2 regions of the Streptomyces sp. NPDC053076 genome follow, and region 2 is predicted to be linked to the other one. Evidence: predicted binding sites of a transcription regulator. Region 2 holds the regulator's gene; the other holds the start of a gene.

Region 1 (7,676 bases), on a different contig from region 2:
GGACCACGCAGGCGAGGCTGTACTGGTCGGACCGGCCGTCCACCGGGCGCCCGGCGATCCGCTCGGGCGCCACGTAGTCCAGCGTGCCGACGAACTCTCCCGCCGACGTGAACCCGGTGAGCGACAGGGACTTCTTCGCCAGCCCGAAGTCGGTGAGGTAGACGTGCTCGGGGTGGTCACTGTCGACGCCCTTCGCGACCAGCACGTTGCCGGGCTTGACGTCCCGGTGCACCAGGTCGCGCGCATGGGCGGCGTCGAGCGCCGAGGCGAGCTGGGCGGCGATGCGCAGCGCGGCCGGCACCGGGAGCGGGCCCTCGCGGTCGAGCAGACCGCGCAGGTCGAGGCCGGAGACGAAGCACATGGCGATGTACAGGATCCCGTCGGCCTCGCCGGCCTCGAAGACGGGCACGATGTTGGGGTGGTCGATGGCGGCGGCCACCCGCGACTCCTGGGCGAAGCGCCGGCGGAAGGCGTCGTTGCGCGTGTACTCGGGGGCGAGCAGCTTGAGGGCGACCGTCCGGCCGAGGCGCAGGTCCTTGGCGCAGTAGACGACGGCCATGCCACCGCGGCCGAGTTCGCGCTCGACCCGGTAGCCCGCGATCTCCGTCCCGATCAGACCGGAGGGCCGGCCGTCCTGCCCGCTCACGCCCGAATTCTACCGAGTTGATCCACCGGCGCGCCCGGCCACGGCCGGGCGGGCGCGCGACCTGGCGAAGGCCCGGGCCTCCCTCACGGAACCCGGGCCCTCACTCATCCCGCGGCGTCCGTCACGCCGCCACGGGAACCTCCGGCGCCGCGCCGTTCGTGGCGGGCGCGAGCGCCAGCTCCAGGACCTGACGGACGTCGGTCACGGCGTGGACGTCGAGCTTGTCCAGCACCTCGGCCGGGACGTCGTCCAGGTCGGGCTCGTTGCGCTTGGGGATGATCACGGTGGTCACCCCGGCGCGGTGCGCGGCGAGCAGCTTCTGCTTCACGCCGCCGATGGGCAGCACCCGGCCGGTCAGCGAGACCTCGCCGGTCATGGCGACGTCCGTGCGGACCAGGCGGCCGGAGAGCAGCGAGGCGAGGGCCGTGGTCATCGTGACGCCCGCGCTCGGGCCGTCCTTCGGCACCGCGCCCGCCGGGAAGTGGATGTGCACACCCCGGTCCTTCAGGTCGGCCACCGGCAGCTCCAGTTCGGCACCGTGGCTGCGCAGGAAGCTGAGCGCGATCTGCGCCGACTCCTTCATCACGTCACCGAGCTGGCCGGTCAGGGTCAGACCCGCCGCTCCCGTCTCGGGGTCGGCCAGGGACGCCTCCACGAAGAGCACGTCGCCGCCGGCACCGGTGACCGCGAGACCGGTCGCCACACCGGGCACGGCCGTACGGCGCTCGGCCGGGTCCTGGGCGGACTCGGGCACGTGGTGCGGGCGCCCGATCAGACCGCGCAGATCCTCGCTCCCCACGGTGAACGGCAGTTCCTGCTCGCCCAGTTCGTGCCGGGCGGCGACCTTGCGCAGCAGCCGCGCGATGGACCGCTCCAGGGTCCGTACGCCCGCCTCGCGGGTGTACTCCCCGGCGAGCCTGCGCAGCGCGCCCTCGTCGATCGTGACCTCGGCCTTGTCCAGGCCGGCCCGCTCCAGCTGGCGCGGGAGCAGGTGGTCCCGGGCGATGACGACCTTCTCGTCCTCGGTGTAGCCGTCCAGGCGGACGATCTCCATCCGGTCGGCGAGCGCCTCCGGGATGGCCTCCAGAACGTTGGCCGTGGCGAGGAAGACCACGTCGGACAGGTCCAGCTCGACCTCCAGGTAGTGGTCCCGGAAGGTGTGGTTCTGGGCCGGGTCCAGGACTTCGAGCAGGGCCGCGGCCGGGTCGCCGCGGAAGTCGGAGCCGACCTTGTCGATCTCGTCCAGCAGGACCACCGGGTTCATCGACCCGGCCTCCTTGATGGCCCGCACGACCCGGCCGGGCAGCGCGCCCACGTACGTACGGCGGTGACCGCGGACCTCGGCCTCGTCGCGGACGCCGCCGAGCGCGACGCGGACGAACTTGCGGCCCATGGCGTGCGCGACCGACTCCCCGAGGCTCGTCTTGCCGACGCCGGGCGGGCCGACGAGCGCGAGCACGGCACCGCCGCGCCGCCCGCCGATGACCCCGAGACCACGGTCGTTGCGCCGCTTGCGCACGGCCAGGTACTCGGTGATGCGCTCCTTCACGTCCTCCAGGCCGGCGTGCTCGGCGTCGAGCACCGCCTTCGCGCCCTGGATGTCGTAGGCGTCCTCGGTCCGCTCGTTCCACGGCATCTCCAGGACGGTGTCCAGCCAGGTGCGGATCCAGGAGCCCTCGGGCGACTGGTCGGAGGCGCGCTCCAGCTTGTCGACCTCCTTCAGGGCGGCCTCGCGGACCTTCTCGGGCAGGTCCGCGGCCTCCACCCGGGCGCGGTAGTCGTCGGACTCCTCGCCCTCCTCCTGGCCGTTCAGCTCACGCAGCTCCTTGCGGACCGCCTCCAGCTGCCGGCGCAGCAGGAACTCACGCTGCTGCTTGTCGACGCCCTCCTGGACGTCCTTGGCGATGGTCTCGGCCACGTCCTGTTCGGCGAGGTGGTCGCGCAGCTGCTGCGTGGCGAGCCGGAGACGGGCCACCGGGTCGGCGGTCTCCAGCAGTTCGACCTTCTGCTCGGTGGTCAGGAACGGTGAGTAGCCGGAGTTGTCGCCCAGCGCCGAGACGTCGTCGATGGCCTGGACACGGTCCACGACCTGCCAGGCGCCGCGCTTCTTCAGCCAGGCGGTGGCGAGCGCCTTGTACTCCTTGACCAGTTCCGCGGCCTGGCCCGGCAGCGGTTCCGGAACGTTCTCCTCGACGCGGGCGCCCTCGACCCAGAGCGCGGCCCCCGGGCCGGTGGTGCCGGCGCCGATGCGCACCCGGCTCCGGCCGCGGATCAGGGCCCCCGGGTCGCCGTCGGCCAGCCGGCCGACCTGCTCGACCGTGCCGAGGACGCCGGTCTTGGCGTACGTACCGTCGATGCGCGGCACCAGCAGCACCTTGGGCTTCCCGGGCGCCGACCGGGCGGCGGCCTGTGCGGCCTCCACCGCGGCCCGCACCTCGGCGTCGCTCAGGTCCAGCGGAACCACCATCCCGGGCAGCACGACCTCGTCGTCGAGCGGCAGCACGGGCAGGACGAGCGTGAACGCCGTGGACTCAGCAGCCATGATCTCCCCTTAGGCAGTCAACTTGAGCTATGCCGACTCAATGTTTTGGCTGCCCGCGATGTTCCCGGCAGCGTGTTCGCTGTCAGCGATCACCCGATTCCCGCAGGTCGAAGGGCCCATACCCGGCAGGCTCGGACGCGAAGGCACCTCCTGACCCGAGGCCCCGCGCCGCCCCGCCCGGCCCGGCCCGGCACGGCCGCACCGCTACCGACCCGGAGACACCGCAAGGCCCGGAGTCACCGCAGGGCCCGGAGACACCCGGCAGGGCCCGGAGACACCCCGCAGGGCCCGGAGACACCGCCGACCCGGAGGCGCCCCCCGGCCCAAGACGGAGAACAAGCAGAGGTGCGCAACTGCTTCCCGGATCGCGCCCCCGGTCGTGGTGCACCGGCCGCCGGCAGCGCTCGCCGGCAGTGGCCGTCGGCAGCACCCGGCCGCGAGATCCCTACGCGGCGTGCGCCGGTTTCCCCACGGCGGCCGGAAGCGCGGGGGCGTTCCGCCGCCCGCGTCGCAGCAGCGGCCAGCCGGCCACGCCGGTCGCGAGGGCGATGAGATGACCCCAGTTGGTCATCGGGTCCTGGAAGGCGATCAGGTCGTTCAGGAGCAGGCCGCCCGTCAGGGCCAGCAGGGGCCAGCGCAGCCACGGGGTGAGCAGCCCGGCCAGGGCGCCGGCGGTGGCGGCGACGCCGAAGCTGATGCCGTAGTCGAGGCGGTGCAGCGAGGTCGGCGGCAGGTGCCCGAACAGGACCGCCAGGCCCACCGGGACCTCGGTGGCCAGGGTGGCCAGGACATGGCCGGCCAGGAAGACACAGGCTGCCCGTACCCCGCCCGTCCGCCGTTCCAGCGCGGTGAGCACCAGCACGAACGCGAGCGCGTACGGCGAGAGGATCCCGCCCGCGATCCACAGCGCGCTCGCCAGCAGCACCGGCATGGGAGCGCTCGCCAGGTGGACCACGTCCGTGCTGGAGCCCTGGTGGAGGGCGTGCACCCAACCGGGATCCGCCTGGGCCGCGACCAGGGAGGTGACGGCGAGGACGACCGCGTAGCCGAAGGTGAACGGCGTGCCGGCCGGAGTGGGCAGCAGCCGCCACACCCGTTGAGCCGTACGGAGAAGCGGTGCGGCCGGACGGAGAAGCGGTGCGGCCGCAGGCACCGGACCGGGCGCGCGGGCCGCGGCGGGCCCGGGCCCCAGGGGGGACGCGGGGGCGGTGCCGCGCTGGCGTGGCATGCCGTCCAGCAGGCCGGCCGGCGGTGGGACGGCGGCCGTGCCGTCCGGAAGAGGCGTGCCCAGGGCGGGCGGGGACGCGTCCGTCGCAGGGCCCGGCGTGATCCGTTCCACGGTGAGGCGCTCCTTCCGTCGCGCCCCACCCTTCGTGTTCGGCATGCCGCTGTCTATGACCGACGCCACGCGAGAGCGGATTCACAGCAACCCCTCGCCCCCTGCCCGCGTCCGGGTCCGGGTCCTCGCCCGGGCCACTCGTCCGTGGGCGTCATGCGTAATTCCCGTGAATGGCGGGCCGCGTTCAAGCAGGATGTGTCCATGACTGCCCTGCACGACACTCCCGTGGTCCTTGACCGGTGCGACGGCCCCTACGGCGAGGTGGTGCTGCGCAGGCACGGCGCGCTGCTGCAGATCATCGTCAACGGCTGTTTCCTGATGGACACCTCCGACGGCCGCTCGGAGCGGCTGCTGGTGGACGCCGCCCGGGACGCGCTGGACGGGCGGCCGGCGCCGAAGGTGCTGATCGGCGGGCTCGGTGTGGGGTTCTCGCTCGCGCACGCCGCGGCCGACCCCCGGTGGGGGCGGATCACCGTGGTGGAACGGGAGCCGGCCGTCATCGGCTGGCACCGGGACGGGCCGCTGGCCGAGGTGTCCGCCGGCGCACTCGCCGACCCGCGCACCGAGATCGTGGAAGCGGATCTCGTGGCTTACGTCAATGAGACATCGGACACGTTCGACGCGCTGTGTCTCGACATCGACAATGGGCCCGACTGGACCGTCACGGCAGCCAACGACAGTCTCTACTCGCCGGCCGGACTCGCGGCCTGCGCGCGGGTGTTGAGGCCCGGCGGGGTGCTCACGGTGTGGTCGGCGCAACCCTCTCCGGATTTTGAAGGAACCTTGCGGAATGCCGGGTTCCGACAGGTGCGTACCGAAGAGGTGCCCGTTGCCCGGGGCGTTCCGGACGCCGTCCACCTCGCCGTCCGACCTGGATAGCGACAGCGCGGTGAGTCCCCGTAATGTGCTGCCCTGGCGCGGATCATTCAAGCGTCAAACGCAGACATGGGATCACCCCACGGATTCCGGAAAGCAACAACAGGGGCGGGCGATGGAGCAGACACACACCTCCCAGAGCGGCGCGGCGACGACCACCCCGGGCGCGCAGCGCCGGGTGCTGGTCGTCGAGGACGACACGACGATCCTCGACGCCATCGCGGCCCGGCTCCGCGCCGAGGGATTTCTGGTGCAAACGGCGGCCGACGGTCCGGCCGCGGTCGACACGGCCGAGGCATGGCAGCCCGACCTGCTGATCCTCGACATCATGCTGCCCGGCTTCGACGGGCTCGAGGTCTGCCGGCGGGTGCAGGCGCAGCGGCCGGTGCCGGTGCTGATGCTCACCGCGCGGGACGACGAGACGGACATGCTGGTCGGGCTCGGCGTCGGCGCCGACGACTACATGACCAAGCCGTTCTCCATGCGGGAGCTGGCGGCACGCGTGCATGTGCTGCTGCGTCGGGTGGAGCGGGCCGCGCTGGCCGCCACCACGCCCCGCTCCGGCATCCTGCGGCTGGGCGAGCTGGAGATCGACCACGCGCAGCGCAGGGTGCGGGTGAAGTCCGAGGACGTCCACCTGACGCCCACCGAGTTCGATCTGCTGGTGTGCCTGGCGAACACCCCGCGCGCGGTGCTCTCCCGGGAGCAGCTGCTGGCCGAGGTGTGGGACTGGGCGGACGCCTCCGGCACCCGCACGGTCGACAGCCACATCAAGGCGCTGCGCCGGAAGATCGGTGCCGAGCGGATCCGCACCGTGCACGGCGTGGGCTACGCGCTGGAGACACCGACCCCATGAGCGGCGGCGGGCGCCAGGCCGCACGGAGGAGCCCCGGGACCCTCGGCGAGGAACCCTGGGGCGGCGTTCGCCCGTTCTCGATCAAGACCAAGCTGGGTGCTCTGGTCGTCATCGCGGTGCTGATCACCACCGGTCTGTCGATCGTCGCGGTGCACACCAAGACGGAGCTGCGCTTCATCACGGTCTTCTCGATGATCGCCACGCTGCTGATCACGCAGTTCGTGGCCCACTCGCTCACCATGCCGCTGGACGAGATGAACGCGGTGGCCCGCTCCATCTCGCAGGGCGACTACACGCGCCGGGTGAAGGAGAACCGCCGGGACGAACTCGGCGACCTGGCCCAGACGATCAACGTCATGGCCGACGAACTGGAGGCCCAGGACAGCCAGCGCAAGGAGCTGGTGGCGAACGTCTCGCACGAGCTGCGCACTCCTATCGCGGGCCTGCGGGCGGTGCTGGAGAACATCGTCGACGGGGTCACCGAGGCCGACCCGGAGACCATGCGGACGGCCCTGAAGCAGACCGAACGGCTGGGCCGCCTGGTGGAGACCCTGCTGGACCTCTCCCGCCTCGACAACGGCGTCGTGCCGCTGAAGACGCGGCGCTTCGAGGTGTGGCCGTACCTGTCCGGTGTGCTGAAGGAGGCCAACATGGTCGCCTCGGCGCGCGCGGGCATCGCCTCCGGCTCGGGCAGCCACACCCGCACCGACGTCCACCTGCACCTCGACGTCTCACCGCCGGAGCTGACCGCGCACGCGGACCCCGAGCGCATCCACCAGGTCGTCGCCAACCTGGTCGACAACGCGGTCAAGCACAGCCCGCCGCACGGCCGGGTGACGCTGAAGGCACGGCGCGGGTCGCAGCCGGAGTCGCTCCAGCTGGAGGTCCTGGACGAGGGGCCCGGCATCCCCCGGTCGGAGTGGCACCGGGTGTTCGAGCGGTTCAACCGCGGGGCGGTGACCCGGCCGCACGGCCCGGGCAGCGACGGCGGTACCGGGCTGGGGCTGGCCATCGCCCGGTGGGCCGTGGATCTGCACGGCGGCCGGATCGGTGTGGCCGAATCCGAGCGGGGCTGTCGGATCATCGTCACTCTTCCGGGCCTGACTTCCGTCCCGAGTTGACGTAGGGTCCGAACCGGAAGCACAAGATCCACGACGATCGCTGCCGCTCCGTGCAGCTGGACACGTGTGATCAGGGCAGGCCCGCGCCACCCGTCGAACGAAGACGCGCCGGGCCCGCGCCGGTGCACCCTCTCACATGCGGAACCACGCTTGTTTCCCGCCATTTCAAGCCCTGAAACAAGATTTCTGATGTGACTTACGCGACGATGAACCGGCCCGACCTGACCTTCACGGTCTTGGAGGCGTAGCCTTTATTCCCGCTGTCCATCACCTTGTGAAGCGGAAGAGGGCGGTTG
Region 2 (7,676 bases):
GCGTCGAGCGGGACCGGGTAGCGGTCCGGGAGATCGCCATCGCGAACCTCCTGACCGAACTCCTCCCCACGCTCGACGACATCGGCCGCGCACGGGAACACGGCGAACTGGTCGGCGGCTTCAAGTCGGTGGCCGAGTCGCTGGAGACGGTCGCGGCCAAGATGGGCCTGCAGCAGTTCGGCAAGGAGGGCGAGCCCTTCGACCCGACCATCCACGAGGCCCTGATGCACAGTTACGCGCCGGACGTCACCGAGACGACCTGCGTGGCGATCCTTCAGCCCGGGTATCGAATCGGCGAGCGCACCATCCGCCCCGCGCGGGTGGCCGTCGCCGAGCCGCAGCCCGGTGCGCAGGCGGTCAAGGCCGAGGAGGACTCCGAGGCCGGCGACGAGAAGGACAACGGCCCTGAGGAGGGCTGACGTAGACACGGAGCGGAAGGAGGGGCGTCGAGGATGAGCACCAAGGACTTCATCGAGAAGGACTACTACAAGGTCCTCGGCGTCCCCAAGGACGCCACCGAGGCCGAGATCAAGAAGGCGTACCGGAAACTCGCCCGCGAGTTCCACCCGGACGCCAACAAGGGCAACGTCAAGGCCGAGGAGCGCTTCAAGGAGATCTCCGAGGCCAACGACATCCTCGGCGACCCCAAGAAGCGCAAGGAGTACGACGAGGCGCGCGCGCTGTTCGGCAACGGCGGCTTCCGCCCCGGACCGGGCGCGGCCGGCGGCTCCTTCAACTTCGACCTGGGCGACCTCTTCGGAGGAGCCGGCGGCGGTGCCCAGGGCGGCGGCTTCGGCGGCGGCCTCGGTGACGTCTTCGGGGGCCTGTTCAACCGCGGCGGCGCCACGGGCCCGCGTACCCAGCCCCGGCGCGGCCAGGACATCGAGTCCGAGGTCACGCTGAGCTTCACGGAGGCCATCGAGGGCGCCACGGTGCCCCTCAGGATGTCCTCCCAGGCGCCCTGCAAGGCATGTTCGGGCACCGGCGACAAGAACGGCACGCCACGCGTGTGCCCGACCTGCGTCGGCACCGGACAGGTCGCGCGGGGCTCCGGCGGCGGTTTCTCGCTCACCGACCCCTGCCCCGACTGCAAGGGCCGCGGTCTGATCGCCGAGCAGCCCTGCCCGGACTGCAAGGGCAGCGGGCGCGCCAAGTCGTCGCGGACCATGCAGGTCCGCATCCCCGCGGGGGTGACCGACGGCCAGCGCATCCGGCTGCGTGGCAAGGGCGCGCCCGGCGAGCGGGGCGGCCCGGCGGGAGACCTGTACGTGGTCGTCCACGTCGGGGAGCACCCGGTGTTCGGGCGCAAGGACGACAACCTCACCGTCACCGTGCCGGTGACGTTCGCCGAGGCGGCCCTCGGCGGCGAGGTGCGGGTGCCGACCCTCGGCGGCCCGGCCGTCACCCTCAAGCTGCCGCCCGGTACCCCGAACGGCCGTACGATGCGGGCGCGGGGCAAGGGCGCGGTCCGCAAGGACGGCACCCGCGGCGATCTGCTGGTCACCGTCGAGGTGCGTGTTCCCGCGGACCTGTCGGGGAAGGCTCGTGACGCGCTGGAGGCGTATCGCGAGGCGACCGCGGGCGAGGACCCGCGGGCGGAGCTGTTCGAGGCCGCGAAGGGAGCCTGAGAGTGATGGACGGCCGTCGGCGTAATCCGTATGAACTGACCGAGGAGACCCCGGTCTACGTCATCTCGGTGGCTGCCCAGCTCTCCGGACTCCACCCGCAGACGCTGCGCCAGTACGACCGCCTGGGCCTGGTCTCCCCGGACCGCACCGCGGGCCGGGGCCGCCGCTACTCGGCCCGTGACATCGAACTGCTCCGCCAGGTGCAGCAGTTGTCGCAGGACGAGGGCATCAACCTGGCCGGCATCAAGCGAATCATCGAACTGGAGAACCAGGTCGCCGCGCTCCAGTCCCGGGTCGCGGAGATGGAGGCGGCCCTGGACGGCGCCGCGGCGGCGATCCGGCAGCGCGAGGCCGCGGTGCACGCCTCCTACCGGCGCGACCTGGTCCCGTACCAGGAGGTCCAGCAGACCAGCGCGCTGGTGGTGTGGCGGCCCAAGCGGCAGCAGCAGGACTGACGCGCACCCGCGCGCATGCCGCAGGGGTGACGCGCACCCGCGTATGCCAGGGGCCGGGAGACGGAGAGTCTTCCGGCCCCTTGGTGTGTCACGGCGCGGTGACCGCCCAGTCGCCCGCGGGCAGCGTCTCGCTGCCGTCCGCCTTCACACCGGTCACCCAGTAGTAGGACGTCGTGCCACGCCCGGCACCGGTGTCCAGGTACTCGAAGGCTCCGGCGTCCAGCTCGGCGATCTTCTCGTACGCGGAGGCGGCCGGGTTCCACCGGTAGAGGCGGAAGCCCTGGGCCGGCTCCGCGGACTCCCCGTCGCCCGCGCCGAGTCCGGTCCAGGTCAGCCGGTTCCCCTCGGTCCCCGCCGCGGGGGTCGCCTCCAGTGCGAGCGGCGAACCCTCCGGTGTGGCCACGGCCGGCGTCATGTCCAGCTCGGTCGCGGTCACGGCTTCGGCGGGGCCGTTCCACCTGATCGCGGAGTTCCCCTCTTCGTCGACGGCGTCGACGAAGAAGCAGACGTGGCCGCCGTCGGGGAGCGTGGTGTAGGCGTAGGAGGTCTGCGAGGGGGAGACGTACTCCGTGGCGGTGCCGTAGCAGACCTGCTCGTCCTCGTCGCCGACCAGCTCGCCCCGGTGGACCGTGTAGTACCGCAGGCCCGTGGCCGGGGCGCCGGTACCCCACTGCTCGCTGACCGCGCTGTCGCAGTCCGTCCTCTTCGGTGTGCCCGAGAAAGAGGTGTTCGCGAAGAACTCCCGCTTATAGACGGGTGAGGCGCAGTTCGCGGCGGCGGAAGCGGGCGGGGCGACCACGCTCAGCAGGGCGCCGGAGGCGGCGAGCACGACGGCCGTGGCGGTCGTACGTCTGGCTGGGTTCATTCGTTCCCCTGATCGAGTCGGAGTGCGGCTCGGGGCCGCCGGTGATCACGACTCGTGGGGAACCGCGTGGGTTGTACGGATCTTTGCCGACCCGTGAACTCCCTTTGGATGTACAGACCGTAAAGGGCCTTTGAAGGTGGTTTCGCGTGACCTCCACAGATGCAGCTGAGCGTGGTGTTGCGCACTCGTTAAGTGATTCTTCTTGACGCCGGGTGCGGCACCCGCGTTGTCTTTTCAGACACCTGGGTCGTATTGCAGCACCCACGTCCGGAACGCACCTGAAGTGAGCCCTCGAATGCGTCGTATCGCCATATCCGTGGCCGTGTCCACGATGACCCTCTCGCTCGCCGGCTGCGGCGTGCTGAACGCGACGGGGGACGGCGCGAGCGCGAGCCCGACCAAGGGCAACGACGTCACCGTGGGCCTGTTGCTGCCCGAGAAGGCGAACTCCCGCTACGACAAGTTCGACTACCCCATCATCAAGCGCAAGGTGGCCGAACTCACCAAGAAGCAGGGCAAGGTCGAGTACGCCAACGCCGACGCGAGCGCCGCCCGGCAGGCCGAGCAGCTGCAGAACATGATCGACAGCAAGGTCGACGTCATCCTGCTCGACGCGGTGGACGCGCGCGCCGTCGCCGACGGGGTGCAGAAGGCCAAGGACGCGGGCATTCCGGTCATCGCCTACGACCGTCTCGCCGAGGGGCCGATCGACGCCTACATCTCCTTCGACAACGAACTCGTCGGGGAGGTGCAGGGCCGCACCCTGCTGGACGCCCTCGGGCCGGGCGTCGACACCTCCGACAAGATCGTCATGGTGAACGGCTCGCCCACCGACCCGAACGCCAAGCAGTTCAAGGAGGGCGCGCTCTCCGAACTGAACGGCAAGGTGACGATCGCCAAGAGCTACGACACCACGGGCTGGAAGCCGGAGAACGCCGAGGCCCACATGGCCGAGGCGATCGCGGAGATCGGCAAGAGCAACATCGCCGGCGTCTACTCCGCCAACGACGGCATGGCCGGCGGCATCATCAAGGCCCTGAAGGCGGCCGGCGTCACCCAGCTGCCCCCGATCACCGGCCAGGACGCCGAACTGGACGCGGTGCAGCGGGTCGTGGACGGCGAGCAGTACATGAGCGTCTACAAGTCCTACCCGGACGAGGCCGAGGCCGCCGCGCAGATGGCCGTCACCAAGATCCAGGGCAAGGACATCCAGTTCGACGCCCTCACCCAGGACCGGGTGGACAGCCCCACCCTCAAGGACATCCCGTCCAAGCTGGTCCAGGTGAGCGCGCTCACCAAGAACACCGTCAAGGACACGGTCGTCGCCGACGGCATCTACTCGGTCGACGACATCTGCACCGCCAAGTACAAGGCGGCCTGCGCGGCGATCGGTCTCAAGTAGGCACGGCACCGCGCCCCCTGGCGTGATCACACGGCCCGGGCCGGGGCGGGGGAACCCCGGCCGGGGCCGCTCCGGGTGCCGGTGGCACCCGGGGAAGTGACACCGGCGGTGCCGAGGCGACATCGGCACCACCACCTTCAGCTTGGTGCAATGCGCGGGGCGGAGCCTTGCGAAACCCGGGCACAGCGGTGCCTTTCGGGTGCCCTCGTCGAGAGAGCCGTGTTGCGGACCCGGTCGGCGCCGCGCATAGTTGCGCTGCGGAAGTGGCAGCACACCGGGGGTGGAATGGGCGATGGCCGGGCGCGGGGCGGAGGAGCATCCTCACGGTGCCGACCGGCTGTGTGCGGCCGGGGACCGGGTGTACTCCCGTGCCGTGCGCCGGGGACGAGTGCCGCGCAGGGACGCCGAGCTCGTGCCCTGCCTGCTGGAACTGGCCCTGCTGCACCCGGACCCCGATGACATGGACTGGCTGGTCCCGACCTCCCCGCAGGAGGTCATGACCCGGCTGCTGCGTGGGGTCCACGACGAGGTCAGCGCCAGTCAGCGTCGGGTGGACTCGGCGGTGGCCGCCTTCGAGTGGTACGCGGGCCTGGGCCGGCAGCTGAACGCGCTGGCGGCACCGGCGGAGGGCAGCGCCATCCGGGTCCTGGACGGGCTCTCCCGCATCCAGGCCGCGATGGACGAGGCGACCGAGGCGTGCACCACCGAGGTGCTCACCGTGCAGCCCGGCGGCATCCGCCGGGAGGCCGAGCTGACCGAGGGCCTGCACCGGGCCCTCGCGCTGCGCGGCCGGGGCGTACGCATGCGCGACCTGTACACGCATGTGGCCCGGCACGGACAGGGACTCCTGAACTACCTGGAGCTGATGGGCGACACGGTGGAGGCCCGCACCCTGGACGAGGTCATCGACCGGCTCATCCTCTTCGACCGCACGGTGGCCTTCATCCCCGCGAACACCGACCGCACGATGGCCCTGGAGCTGCGCCACCCGGCGCTGGTCGAATACCTGGTGACCGTCTTCGAACGCCTCTGGCGTCTCGCCATCCCGCTGACGGCACCCCTCCCCGACACGGGCATCGAAGGCATCTCGCACCGCGAGCAGTCCATCGCCGCGCTGCTGGCCGAGGGCCACCAGGACGCGGTGATCGCCGAACGGCTGGGCATCAGCGTGCGCACCTGCCGGGCACACATCGCCCGCCTGTCGGAGACGCTGGGCGCGGCCAGCCGGACCCAACTGGGCGTTCGCATCGCCCAGGTCGGCCTGGACGGCCACCGCCCGTCCCTGCCGGGCACCGCGCTCACCGGCCCGGATCAAGAACCCCCGAGCGCCCGATGAGACAACCGGGCTGCGCCCGGCTCACTGCCGGCAGTGGCGGCGAGCTCGGGGATGTGCAGCCGCGCGGTACGGACGTTCATCTGAGTCGATGAGACGAGGCGCGTCGATCGTGTCGGCGGCGGGTACCTGCCCTTCCCGCGGCGCACGTTCGCAGAGTTCGCGTCCGGCCGCGCACAGGTCCTCGACGCGGTGTGCCAGATGTGTCCGTCCGTCCTCATCCGCTCGTCGCGTCACTGGTCCCGGTCCAGGATGCCGGACTGGGCGATGAGGTAGCCGAGCTGAGCGCGGCTCCCGCTGCCGAGGGCCTGGGCGAGCTTGGCGATGTGAGCACGGCAGGTGCGGACGTTCATACCGAGGCGCCGGGCTATGGCCTCGTCCACGTGGCCCTCGACCAGGAGCTTGGCGATGGAGTGCTGGATCTCGGTGATGCCGTCCGGAGCGGTCTCGTACGGGGCACCGGTGCTCAGCGGGACCGCGCGGGCCCACATGAACTCGAACACCTTGATCAGGTATCGCACCAGGCCGGGGTGTCGGAGCTCGAGAGCGACCTGGCGGTCGTCGCGGACGGGTATGAAGGCGACGGTCTCGTCACAGATGATGAGCCGCTCCACCAGTTCGTCAATGGTGCGGTACTCCACCTTGCCGACCGAGAACTGAGCGACGTACCCGATGGTCTCGGGGCTGTAGCGGGCCGTGTGCTGGTACAGGGTCCTGATGCGCACGCCACGTTCGAGCAGCGGGCGGTCGCGCTCCAGTCCCTGGAGGAGGGTGTGTTCCAGACGGCGGCTGGTCGGCTGCACGGTGAGCACCTCGGACCGGCATTCGGCCGTGGCCACGTCGAGTGCCGCGTTGATACGGTCCAGGCCCTCCAGCACCGAGATGGCGTGCGTGGCCGTGGTGTCCTGGGCGCTGAGCGTCATGAACGGTTCGAAGGCTTCGGTCAGTTCGATCGACAGCCGTCTGCGTTCGGAGATCTCCCGCTCGATCGGGTTGAGCCGCTGGGCGAGGGCGACCGAGGGAGGGGTGGGGCGCAGCCAGTTCGCGTCGTCGGGGTCCGGCTGGAGCAGGGCGAACTCCATGAGGCAGGGAGCGGCTTCCGCCTCGGCACGGGCTACCCGCCCCATGCGTAGTGCCTTGGCGTAGACGCCGCTACCCTCCTCGCAAAGTTCGGTCATCACATGGGGATGTGACACTTTGGCCTGATTTGACGTCAAATCTCCACCCCCCAGGGTCCTGAACGTGCAGGAACATGATGCACCGATCGTGTGGCCATGACGTGCCCAAATGAGACATCGTCTTGTTCGACGGGGGAAGAGGGGACCTTCAAGTGAGGACGAAGCCGAAAATGCGCAACAGATTGCTTCGGTCGACGCTTGCCGTCACCTTCTCCACCGTTGTGGCCATTGGCGCGCTGAGTGGCCTCTCCGGTGCGAAGCGTGACGCCGCGGGCGACACCACCTGGGGAGTGGCTCCGCGGGTGGTCGCTGTGAGTGCAGACAGCACCGGATCGGCTCATTCCGATGGTGCGGATGACACCACTTGGGGCTGACTGATGACTACTCCACCCGACGACCGCTCCTTCCGTCGCGAAATGGCCACCGCGTACCGCTCCGGCTGGCACTTCATCGACCTGGTCACCGCCATCCCCCACAGCGGTGACTCGCTGATGGTGACCGTGTTCGGTGAGCCGGTCGTCGTCACGCGGGACGAGGACGGCGACGTGCGGGCGTACCGCTGCCTGCGCAAGCCGCGTGGCGCGCCGCAGCCGGTGCGATGCGCCATCCGGTACGGAATGATCTTTGTGAACCTTGACCAGCGGGACCATCGGCTGTGCGAGCCGACGGAGTCCGACCTGACGACCATCTCGGCCACCCCCCGCAGTGCCTGACGCGATTCCCCCGTCGTAACACATCGCTCAGGTGCTTCCCCCCGCAGCGGCGTCACCGTGACCTGAACACGGTGACGCCGCTGCAGTTTTGCGGGGACATCT

What was found. Region 2 encodes HspR, which represses chaperone genes until heat shock. Its sites were predicted from a motif close to TTGAGNNNNNNNNNCTCAA; they were not measured.
Region 1: lon (endopeptidase La) is a predicted target of HspR. The motif match lies at 3,211-3,229, and genes of this name have one in related genera.

Annotation. Positions count from the first base shown of each region.
Region 1 covers NZ_JBITZL010000004.1:481,392-489,067, forward strand. The annotation lists gene ACIGYR_RS19575 (serine/threonine-protein kinase) at 1-646, opposite strand, end outside; gene lon (endopeptidase La) at 768-3,188, opposite strand; gene ACIGYR_RS19585 (rhomboid-like protein) at 3,634-4,527, opposite strand; gene ACIGYR_RS19590 (spermidine synthase) at 4,729-5,406, shown strand; gene ACIGYR_RS19595 (response regulator transcription factor) at 5,519-6,259, shown strand; gene ACIGYR_RS19600 (ATP-binding protein) at 6,256-7,380, shown strand.
Region 2 covers NZ_JBITZL010000010.1:243,962-251,637, reverse strand. The annotation lists gene grpE (nucleotide exchange factor GrpE) at 1-419, shown strand, start outside; gene dnaJ (molecular chaperone DnaJ) at 453-1,628, shown strand; gene ACIGYR_RS33490 (heat shock protein transcriptional repressor HspR) at 1,634-2,083, shown strand; gene ACIGYR_RS33485 (hypothetical protein) at 2,172-2,948, opposite strand; gene ACIGYR_RS33480 (sugar ABC transporter substrate-binding protein) at 3,244-4,350, shown strand; gene ACIGYR_RS33475 (LuxR C-terminal-related transcriptional regulator) at 4,643-5,686, shown strand; gene ACIGYR_RS33470 (helix-turn-helix transcriptional regulator) at 5,917-6,861, opposite strand; gene ACIGYR_RS33465 (hypothetical protein) at 7,239-7,574, shown strand.